DNA from 2 places in the Trinickia sp. LjRoot230 genome. Region 2 is predicted to be linked to the other one. Evidence: riboswitches for the same ligand, from Rfam matches in the RefSeq annotation. Region 2 holds a riboswitch; the other holds the start of a gene.
The links. A riboswitch is a leader RNA that binds a small molecule or an ion and turns the genes downstream of it on or off. The one in region 2 is predicted to bind cobalamin.
Positions count from the first base shown of each region.

Region 1: another riboswitch for cobalamin. It lies ahead of ACSQ20_RS21100 (HoxN/HupN/NixA family nickel/cobalt transporter); the one in region 2 lies ahead of ACSQ20_RS15380 (TonB-dependent receptor plug domain-containing protein).

Region 1 is NZ_CAXUQX020000002.1:462,988-468,626, reverse strand. Features, by position in the region: gene ACSQ20_RS21125 (L-histidine N(alpha)-methyltransferase) at 1-43, shown strand, start outside; gene ACSQ20_RS21120 (GlsB/YeaQ/YmgE family stress response membrane protein) at 188-442, shown strand; gene ACSQ20_RS21115 (cobyrinate a,c-diamide synthase) at 484-1,782, opposite strand; gene cobO (cob(I)yrinic acid a,c-diamide adenosyltransferase) at 1,785-2,387, opposite strand; gene ACSQ20_RS21105 (cobalamin biosynthesis protein) at 2,419-2,841, opposite strand; cobalamin riboswitch at 2,918-3,144, opposite strand; cobalamin riboswitch at 3,205-3,487, shown strand; gene ACSQ20_RS21100 (HoxN/HupN/NixA family nickel/cobalt transporter) at 3,642-4,703, shown strand; gene cobW (cobalamin biosynthesis protein CobW) at 4,750-5,639, shown strand, end outside.
Region 2 is NZ_CAXUQX020000001.1:3,376,498-3,382,136, forward strand. Features, by position in the region: gene ACSQ20_RS15375 (FecCD family ABC transporter permease) at 1-524, opposite strand, end outside; gene ACSQ20_RS15380 (TonB-dependent receptor plug domain-containing protein) at 544-2,439, opposite strand; cobalamin riboswitch at 2,527-2,758, opposite strand; gene ACSQ20_RS15385 (ATPase) at 2,928-3,299, shown strand; gene ACSQ20_RS15390 (cell division protein ZapA) at 3,296-3,619, shown strand; RNA gene ssrS (6S RNA) at 3,668-3,849, shown strand; gene ACSQ20_RS15400 (EVE domain-containing protein) at 3,919-4,383, shown strand; gene ACSQ20_RS15405 (SIMPL domain-containing protein) at 4,469-5,206, shown strand; gene lgt (prolipoprotein diacylglyceryl transferase) at 5,258-5,639, opposite strand, start outside.

The sequences.
Region 1 (5,639 bases), on a different contig from region 2:
CGTGACGGCAGTTGTTGCTGAACGAAGCGCGGAGGCTCCGTAAGTTTCATCTGACATTCCCGCGGCGCATGGCACACTAGCGTCTTCGACCGGGCAGCTGCCGGGGTGACAGGTGTTGTCCGATCGACGGACGCTTCAGTGCAAATCGCACCGAGTCGAAATCACAAAAAAGGAGCATCACCTCATGATGGCATCTCACGGAATCATTGCTTGGCTCATCATCGGCATCATTGCGGGCTGGCTTGCCGGCGTCATCCTCGGCCGCGGCGGATTCGGGCTATTGGGCGATATCGTCGTTGGCCTCGTTGGCGCTCTCGTCGGCGGGTGGTTGGCGGGGTTGCTCCATATCAACCTTGGTGGAGGATGGATTTCTTCCATTATTACCGCCACGGCGGGAGCGATCATTCTCATTTTGATTGTGAGATTGATCAAGCGCGGTTAGTTAGTAGTTCTAAATTGCGGCAGGTCGGGTTTGGAACGGGTTCAAAACGCCTCGCCGCAAAAAAGTGCCGCCGTCAGGCCCGGGTTCGAAGGCCAATAACCATGCATGTAGCTGGCGACGATCGAGCCATGCCGGAATATCGGCTCGCCCGGCTGGTCGCTCGATGGCCGCGTCGCATGACCTATCGGCTTGAGCGGCGTCGTCAGGTGCGAGTAGTGAAACGTGTGGCCCGTCATCGCGCCGTGTGCCGTCATCATCTGCTGCATGCCCAACGCAGCGAGTCGAGCTTGCATGACCGCACGCCCCGGCAGCACGCCCAGCATCGGCGCGACCGTGCCGGCACGATCGGTCAATGTTTCGACCAGATAGAGCATGCCACCACATTCCGCGACGACTGGCTTGCCCGCCGCGACATGGTCGCGAATCGACGTGGCAGTGCGTAGACCCATTGCGAGCGCGTCGACGTGCAGTTCCGGATAGCCGCCCGGCAAATAGAGCGCATCGGCCAGGTCGGGTAACGGTTCGTCTGCCAGCGGCGAAAAGTAGCTGACTCGCGCGCCAAGCGCTTCGAGAAGGCGTGTGTTCGCGGGATAGATAAATGAAAACGCTGCGTCGCAGGCAATCGCGATGTGTCGGTCAGCGAGCAGTCTGGGTACGGCGGCTTGCGACGCGGGCCCGAACTCGACGGCCGGCGGCAGTTCGGCCAGCGCCGTGCCGATGAGTGCATCGGCTGCTTTATCGATGCGAGCTTCGAGTCCAGCGATCTCATCAGCCTGATGCAAACCGAGGTGCCGCGAAGGCAGGCCGATTTCCTCCGAAGGAGCGACATGGCCGAGCCAGCGAATATCACCTGGCAGCGCACGTTCGAGCATCTGCGCGTGACCGGGCGAGGCAACGTGGTTCGCGAATACACCATGGAGCCGAACGTCTTGTCGATAACGCGCGAGCCCGAGCGCGACGGCCCCGAACGTCTGCGCCATGGCCTTCGCGGAAATCACCGCGGCGACGGGTAGGTTGAATGTCGCGGCGAGGTCGGCGCTGCAGGGCGTGCCGTCGAAAAGCCCCATCACGCCTTCGACGAGGATCAGATCGGCATCGGCTGCCGCATCCGCAAGCAATTGGCGGCACGCCGGCTCGCCGACCATCCACAGATCCAGCGAAAGGACCGGCGCTGCACTCGCGCGCGAGAGAATCATCGGATCGAGAAAGTCAGGGCCTGCCTTGAAGACGCGTACGCGCCGCCCATGCCTTCGATGCAGCCGTGCGAGACCTGCGGTAATCGTGGTCTTGCCCTGGCCTGACGCCGGTGCGCTGATAAAAAGAGCGGAGCATGCGGGCACCGTCAGAACTCCACGCCGCGCTGCGCCTTTACGCCTTGTTCGCGATACGGATGCTTCACGAGCCGCATTTCGGTAACGAGATCGGCGGCGTCGATCAACGCGTCGGAGGCATGCCGGCCCGTGACGACGACATGTTGCATCGGTTTGCGCGCCTGCAAGACGGCGAGCACTTCGTCCTCCAGCAGATATTCATACTTGAGCACCGTATTGAGCTCGTCGAGGATCACCATTCGATATTCCCCGCTTTCGATCATTCGGACCGCTTCATTCCAGCCTTTGCGCGCGGTGGCCATATCGGCTTCGCGATTTTGTGTGTTCCATGTATAGCCGTCGCCCATCGTGACGAAATCGCATTGCGGATGGCCGCCCAGGAAATCGCGCTCCGACGTATGCAGCGCGCCCTTGATGAACTGCACGACACCAATGCGCTCGTTATGCCCGAGCATCCGTACGGCCATGCCGAACGCGGCCGTGCTCTTGCCTTTGCCGTTGCCGGTATGGACGATCAAAAGCCCTTTTTCGACGGTCGCGGCCGCTTGTTTTTTTTCATGACCGTCGCGGCGCCGTTGCGTCATGCGTTGATGCGATTCGGGATCGGTTTTCATCGGTTGGTCCTCGTTGCTCCATGGAGTCTGTTCAAGGTTCGGGTACGGCCGCAATAGCGACGGCGACACGGCCGAGCGTCTGCTTGCCCACCACGAGCTGGCCGCCCGGTGTCGCAAGCAGCGCACATGGTTCGCACACGCCGCGCACGCCCTGGTGTCGACGTGCCGCAGGCGAAGCCGCAAGCGTTGGATTGGCCTCGAGACAGGCATTGATGACGTCTGAGGAAAACGTGGTGAGCGGCAACCGGTAATGCGTGCAAAACGCAATGAGCGCAGGCTCGTCCGCTTTCGACGCAATCGTGGCCACCCGATCAACATGATCGAGCGCGCGCTCGCCAAGCGCCGCGTGCACCGCGGCTTCGATTTCGTCGATTGAAACACCGCGCCGGCAGCCGATGCCAACAGTAAGCGCGGCGCGCAGCGGTGGCGGTAGTAGGGGTGACACAAGGCTCATGTGATGCTGGACGTGGCGCGCGGCAGCGCGATGCGCCGTGGACCGTCCCCCGCGGCCATGGCGTTCGGCGGACTCATGGCCGCCCCTTGCGCCGGCCGGTATCCGGGCTGGCCGCCTCGCATCTTCGCCTTCCCGTACCCGGCACACGCGGACAGTGGCTTTGAAGAGCGTGCAGGATCGATTGATCCGCTGGCGGTTGACCGTTGCGGGGACAGCACAGGCAAAGGCACGTTCGCCCTCCTGTTTCCCGTTTAACTGCAGGCGCGAACGCGCATGCGAGCACCAGACGCGAGGCATACGATATCACAGCAAATTAGCTATACCGTTTCTGTACCGTTCCTTGACGGTCGGTGCTGAGCGACCTACACTCGCTCCCAATCTGGTGCTCGCGTGCGCATTCCTGCGCGCGCAGTTAAACGGGAAACAGGAGCGTGTCGCGACAGTCGCTGTTCGATATCGCCAGCCTGTGCTGCCCCCGCAACGGTTAAGCGAACGCATCGCGCAAGCGATGCAACGCCGGCTTCGATGCATGCGCGCAAGGTCGCGCGTGTATGGTAACCACTGCGCAAGAAATATCACTACTCGCGTGGGAAGGTGAAGCGGCGCTTTCGCAAGCCCGGATACCGGCCAGAGGGGAGGACGGATGCCGCGGGTAGGTGGCATGCCGGCCAGGACGTCTTCGCACTTCGCGCTTTGCGCTTCGCAGTTGGCAATTCGCAATTTGCACACAACATCGCATTGCTTTGCACGATGTGCTGCGTCCACGTCAATTCGGGTTTCGCTTAAGCCAGAGGTCAACCGTGCTCAAGTCCGTCTGTGGGCTCTTCAACGACAGTTCAACTGCGTTGCGCAGGAAAGTGGCCGGTATCTATGCCGTGCTACTGGCATTCAATGTGGGCGCATGGGTATGGGCGTTCGTGGCGTTTCGCGGTCAGCCGGTACTACTCGGTACCGCTTTGCTCGCTTATACGTTCGGGCTGCGACATGCCGTCGACGCGGATCATATCGCCGCGATCGACAACGTGACGCGCAAGCTGCTGCAGGAACGTCGCAACCCGCTCGGTACCGGCTTTTTCTTTTCGCTCGGACATTCGACGGTGATCATCGTGATGTCGATTGCCGTTGCGCTGACGGCTGCGACGCTGACGACACATTTTTCGCAATTGAAAGCGGTGGGCGGTTTGATCAGCACGAGCATATCGGCCTTTTTTCTGTTGGTGCTCGCGCTTGCCAATATGACTATCCTGCTATCGCTTTGGCGCACGTTTCGCGCTGCGCGCCGCGGTGAACCGCTGGTCGAAGAAGACCTCGATTTGCTGCTCGGTTCGCGCGGGTTCCTCGCCCGCGTGTTTCGCCCGCTTTTTGCACTTGCCTCGCGTAGTTGGCATCTTTATCCGATCGGGCTGCTGTTTGGCCTCAGTTTCGATACCGCCACCGAGGTCGCGCTTTTCGGCATCTCGGCGACGCAAGCCTCGGGCGGGATGTCGGTCTGGTCCGTCGCCGCATTACCGCTGCTTTTTACGGCCGGCATGTCGCTCGTCGATACGACCGATGGCATTCTGATGACCGGTGCATATCAATGGGCGTTCGTGCGGCCCATCCGCAAGATCTACTACAACATGACGATCACATTCGTCTCGGTCGTCGTGGCGCTCGTGATCGGCAGCGTCGAAGCGCTCGCGCTGGCGGCCGACAAGCTGCAGCTTAAAGGCGGATTTTGGGATTTCATCGGCAATATCGCCGCGCACTTCGGATTGCTTGGCTATTTCGTTATCGGCATCTTCGTATTGAGTTGGGCTGCTTCGGCGTTGATTTACCGCGTGAAGCGCTACGACAAAATCGATGTGACTGTGTCGACTTGAATGAACGTCGATTTGATTGTTTTTTCGATAAAGATTGAGGCATCAGATGCAGACTTCCATGCGCAAAATTCCGGTGACGATCGTCACCGGCTTTCTCGGCAGCGGCAAAACCACCTTGCTGCGCCATATTCTCGGCAACGCGCGCGGCTTGCGTATTGCCGTCATCGTCAATGAGTTCGGCGAGCTCGGCATCGACGGCGAAATCCTCAAAGGATGCGGCATCGGATGCACCGACGATGGCAGCGGCGGTGAGAACGAAGAGGCCGGCTCGCTTTATGAGCTAGCCAACGGTTGCCTGTGCTGCACCGTGCAAGAGGAATTCTTGCCCGTGATGGAGCAGTTGATCGAACGTCGCGATGGTCTCGATCATGTGCTGATCGAGACGTCGGGTCTCGCATTACCAAAGCCGCTCGTGCAGGCTTTCAACTGGCCGTCCATCAAGACGGGATTTACTGTCGATGCTGTGGTGACCGTCGTTGATGGCGCGGCTGTCGCCAGCGGGCAATTCGCGGCCGATCCCGATGCCGTCGATGCGCAGCGCAAAGCCGATCCCAATCTTGACCATGAATCGCCGTTGCACGAGCTGTTCGAAGATCAGTTGTGCGCGGCCGATCTCGTGGTGCTCAATAAAGTTGACTTGCTCGACGACATGCAAAGCGCTGCAGTCGAGGCACTCGTTCGCGAAGAAATTCCCGCGCAGGTCAAGATCGTGCGCGCGCAAATGGGCGCGCTCGATTTGCATGCGCTGCTAGGCCTCGAATCCGCATCCGAAGCAGCCATTCATCTGCGCGAAGATCATCACGGCTCGGCCGATGGAGATCATCACGATCATCATCACGATGAATTCGATTCAGTTGTTGTCAGCGGTCATCCTGCCACGCGTGAGGCGGCCGTCGCCGCGCTGCGGCGGCTTGTCGAGGCGCATGCGATTTATCG
Region 2 (5,639 bases):
ACGCCCGTCAGCAAGAGCCGCGGCGACGCCTCCTGCGGCTCGCCCGCGCTCAACGCGCGGCGCGCAAAACCGAGCACGAGGGCGATGGAGATCAGCGCGCCGGCGAACGAGGCGGCGTCGACGAGCCACCATGCCGCCCCTCCGAGCATAGCGAGCACGGCAAAGACGGCCGCGCCGCCGGACACACCGAGCACATACGGTTCGGCCAGCGGATTGCGCAGCAGAACCTGCAACAGCGCGCCAGCCAACGCGAGCAACCCACCGCACGCGAAGCCTGCAAGCGCGCGCGGCAAGCGCAGCGTCCGCACGATTTCGTCGAGCGGGTCGGTGCTGCCCGCACGCGCATGCACGAGCGCCAACAGCGCGCGCGTCGGCGAAATCTCGACACTCCCTAGCGTGAGCGCCGCAACGAAGACTGCGAATGCGCAGCTACCGAGCACGAGCCAGATCAGCGCGGCACGCTTGCCGTTCATCGGGGCACGCGCGACAGACGCGAGCCGGTTCATAGCGGCTTGCCCAGCCATACGACGGCGTTAAGCGGCATCATTGCTGCTGCCAGCCGAGCGTGATGAACGCACTGCGCCGCGGGGTGTTATAGGGATAGGCGAGCTCATAGTGCTTGTCGAACAGGTTCTGGATTTGCGCTGCGACGTACCAAGCCTTCGTCACGTGATAGCGCGCCGAGAGGTTCACGATGCCGTAGCCGCCGAGCGTGTTGCCGCTATCGTTGCGCGCGCCGCTGACGATCCATTCGCCGCCGAACCGCCACGGCCCGACCCCACGATTCGCCGAGAACGACGCAAAGTGCCTTGCACGCCGATTGAGATCGGTCCGGTTGTCTTCATCGACAGGATTTTGCACCGTCAGCGCCGCACGGACGTCCGTTTTGCCGATCCGCCCACGCCACGACCCTTCGATGCCCTGCACTTTCGCACGGCCGACGTTCTCGGCCAGATAATAGAGTCCGCCTTGCGTCGCCACGTAGTTGATCAGATCGGTATAGGTGGTCTGGAACGCCGTCAAGCGCATCACCCCGAGCGAATCCGACGCGTACTGCAGCGCCGCTTCGATCGAATGACTGCGCTCGGGCCGAATGGATCGATTGCCGCTGCCGGGATAATAGAGGTCATCGAAGCTTGGCGCGCGAAATGCGCTGGAATAGCTGCCCGTCGCGGACCAATGCTCGGTGAAATCGTAGCCATAGCCGAGGTAATAGGTATTGGCGCCGCCGAAATCCGAATATTGGTCGCGCCGCACATTGGCCTGTATCCGGTTAGCGCCGAAGCGCCCCGCATAGCCGACGAATACCGAATCGACATGGCGCTGCGGCGCGCTGACTGTATCGGAATCGAGCTGCTGATCGAGATGTTCGTAGCCCAATTGCAGTTTGTGTTCCGGCGTCAGCTTGAAATCGTTTTGCCAGGTGTATTGCCGGTTCTCGGTATCGAAACGGTTGTCGTAGACGCCATTGACCTTCTCGACGCTCCGATCGTCGCCCTCGGCCGCCGTGAAATGCGCGGTCCACCAGTCGGTCAGCTTGCCGTTGGCGAACACCGACGCTTGACGCACCTTGCTATAGAGATTGTTGATGTCGGTAGGCGAGCCATAGGCGTTATCGAAACTGGCATTGCCGTTGGACTGGAACGCGCGCACGCCGGCGTCCCATTTATCGCTGAATTTGTGGCGCACCATCGCCGACACGCTCTCGTTCAAATAACCGTTTGCATTCGGATTGGCATTCGGCGCCAAAGCGGGGTCGATCGATGAGAATCCATCGTTCTTGAAGCGCGCCACATTGAAACTGAACGTCGTCTTGCCCTCTTTGTCGAACGCACCTTCGACTCCCGCCTCCTGCTTTTGCGTGTGATAGCTGCCGTAGCCGAGCGAGAAGTGAAAGCGCGGCGGGTGTGCCCCGCCGTCCTTCGTGAAGACCTGCACGACGCCCCCCATCGCGCCGGACCCATAAAGCGCGGAGACGTCGCCATTGACCACTTCGACATGATCGATCTGCGCGAGCGGAATTTGCGCGATCTGCGCTTGTCCGAGGCTCACCGAATCGACGCGCACGCCGTCGATCAGCACCAGTGACTGCGTGGCCGAGCCGCCGCGCAACATCAGCGTCGAATTGGCGCCGGGCCCGCCCGAGCGCGCGATTTGCGCGCCCGGTGCAAGCGCGAGCAACTCGGGCAGGTCCGTGGCTGTCGCGTCGTCGATGTCGCGACGCGTAAAGCGCGTCGTTTGCGCGATAGCGTCGGCGATCGGCTGCGGGGCGCGCTGGGCCGTCACGACAACTGGTGCGAGCGTCTGTTCGCTTTCCTCGGCGGAAGCAGCAGAAGCAGCAGAAGGTGACGATACATCGTTCGAAGCTTGAGCGAACGCGGCCAGCGGCAAGCCAGCGAACGCAACGAACAACGCCTTGTGAAGCAAGGTCGAGAACATTATTGTGTGGTCTTTCCTGTCGGACGAGACAGTCAGCCCGCCACCCGCAGGCCACCGTGTCATAAGTGCGACGCGCTGGTACGATGCGCCGCACTCCCCCCTTTGGCCGGTATCCGGGCTGGCGACCTATCGGGTCCGCCTTCCCACGCAGCGCAGTGCGCAGTGGCATCGGACCTCTCTCGCGCGCGTCACGCGCGGCGTATCGCTTACCGTTGCGGGGGCAGCACAGGTTGGCTCGTCCGGGCGGACTTCGCTCCCTGTTTCCCGTTTAACCGCGCGCATCGGACCGCACGCGGGCACCAAAGTGCCGCAAGTGTAGGAGCGGCGCATGGACACCGTCAAGAATCGCCGCATTCGCACCGGGTTGGCGTCTCGTGACGCTCCGTAGGCACAAAAATGCGGGGGGTTGTTACGTCTGGAAACGAGACAGAGGTCGGACGGCTCCGTATTCCGCGCTAAAATGCACAAGTCTTTAGAGGACGCCGCAGATGCTTAACGAACTCGAAACCCTGTCACAAAACATCGGCTTGCTGATTGCGATCAACGAACGCCATCAGCAAGCCCGTCACGCGCTCGAAGAGCAACTCACGCAATTGCGCGCGGAAAACGACGCCGCACGCGCCGAGTTGGCCCTTTTGCGCGACGAACGCAACGCGCTGCAAGTCGAGCGCGACACGCTGCTTGCGAAGATCGACGATGCGCAAGTCCGCCTGAACGTGATTCTCGAAAAATTGCCGCGCGGCAAGAGCCCCTATGACGCCGACTCCCAGCTCGATTTGCTGTCGGGCGGCACGGGCGAAACTGAGGCAACACGCGAAGCGGCACGCAACGGCGCTGCCCAGCACGGAGACACCGCATGACGACGAAACAGATCGAAGCCTCGATTCTCGGCCAGACGTATCGTCTCGCCTGCTCACCGGAAACCGAGGCGGCACTGCTCGAGGCTGTCGCACGCGTCGATACCGAAATGACGAAGGTGCGTAGCCACAGCAACGTGCGCGGTACCGATCGCATTGCGGTGATGGCCGCGCTGTCGCTGGCTTCCGAGCTCGTGCGGCTGCAGGAAAGTATTCGTCATGGCGAAGCATTCCCGGCCGAGGAAATCCGGCGTACAATGCGCCAAATGAATGAGCAACTCGGTGCGGTACTGGGGCAAAACGAAGCCCTTGAAGCTAGGTAAGCACGAGCGGTAATCGTTCGCAAAGTTTAGGTTTACACAAGTTTTACGGCTTCCCTGCCTGGTTCGCCAAGGTCATAAATTCCTTGAACCAATGCCATGTGCACGGTTGCGGAAATTTGCAGCACGGGTGTGCGCGTCACTCTGTCTGATGTACCCGAAGTGCGGCTAACTGCGACCAATTCTGAATCCTCGGTTCAGGATGCCGGCCTAGCGGCCAAGGTGGGGATTTATTCAACGGCATCGGTTATTCCGATGCCGTTTTCATTTGCGGTGCGTGTGCGGTGTCACGGGAAGTCACTATGCGCTATTGGCTGATGAAGTCCGAACCGAGCGAAGCAAGCATCGACGATCTGTTCGCCGCGAAGTCACGCACATTGCCGTGGACGGGCGTACGCAATTATCAGGCGCGCAACTTCATGCGCGACACGATGCAGCTTGGCGACGGCGTGCTCTTTTATCATTCGAGCTGCCCCGAGCCGGGCATCGCGGGGTTGGCCGAAGTGGTTTCGCGCGCCTATCCGGACCCGACGCAATTCGACCCGAAAAGCCCCTATTTCGACCCGAAATCGACGCGGGAAACACCGCGGTGGATGCTCGTCGACGTCCGCTTCGTTAAAAAGACACCGCTGATTGCGCTCGCCGCGTTGCGCGCCCACCCGGAGCTCGCCAACATGCGCGTGCTCGCCAAGGGCAACCGGTTGTCGATCACGCCGGTGACCGAAGCCGAATGGCGCTTCATCACCAAGCAACTGACCGGAGGCTAGGAACGACCGCCTGCCTATCGCGCCATACGAACTCGGTTAATCTCTCAATCTGCTGTTTCGATAGTTTCTATAACAAGGACCTGAGATGAGAAAAACCGCCTTCACCTTCGCATTGCTGAGCGCCACGACGCTGATGTCGATCACCGCATTGACCGCGCTCGCACCCCGTTCGGCCCACGCCGCCACGATGCCGATGTCCGAGAACGCCGTGCCGTCGGGCGTGCTGTCGCTGTCGGCGCAGGCAAGCAATGAAGTCGCACAGGACGTCGTCGACATCACGCTCTTTTACGAGCAAGAAGCGTCCGATGCGGGCTCGTTGACAGACGCGCTCAACAAGCGCACGGCCGCCGCGCTTGCACAGGCAAAAGGTGTGGCCGGCGTGAGCGCACGGACCGGTACGTTTTCGATTTCACCATCGACCGACCGTAACGGCCATATCTCCGCCTGGCGCGGACGCACCGAGGTCGTGCTCGAGTCGCGCGATTTCGCCGCCGCCTCGAAGCTTGCTGGCCAATTGAACACTACGATGCAAGTGGGCAATGTCGCGTTTTCGCTCTCGCCGGAGGCACAACGCGCGACCGCCGACAAGCTGACGGGTGACGCCATTGCCTCGTTCCGTAAAGCGGCGGAATCGGCGACGCGTGCGTTCGGCTATGGCGGCTACACGATACGCGAGGTCAACATCGGCAGCGAAATGCCGTCGCCGCGCCCGATGTTCGCGATGCGCGCGATGGCGGCGCCCGAGGCGGCGCCGCTGCCCATCGAAGCCGGCAAAGCGCGTGTAACAGTGAATGTCTCGGGCTCGGTGCAAATGAGCCGCTGACGACGACACGGGGCAGCACGCGCCGCACTCGCGTCACGGCCCGCCCGGTGTTTAGCGCGCAAGCGCTGCCGGCTCCTTACTTGCGCGCCGGTACGACCAAGCGAAAAGCGCAACGCCGGCGACGATCATCGGTATCGAAAGCCATTGCCCCATCGAGAATCCAAGCGCGAGCAAGCCGAGAAAATCGTCGGGCTCGCGCGCAAATTCAACGATGAAACGGGCAAGCCCATAGCCGATCAGAAAGACAGCCGACGCCGCGCCGACCGGACGCGGCTTACGCGCAAAGAACCAGAGCACGAAAAAGAGCACGATGCCTTCGAGCGCGATTTCATAGAGTTCGGACGGATGCCGGGGCAGCATGTGGTATTGCGCGAAAATCTCGACGAGATGCCACTTGGCCGCGAGCACCGGGTGCGTGATCAGCCAATGGGCA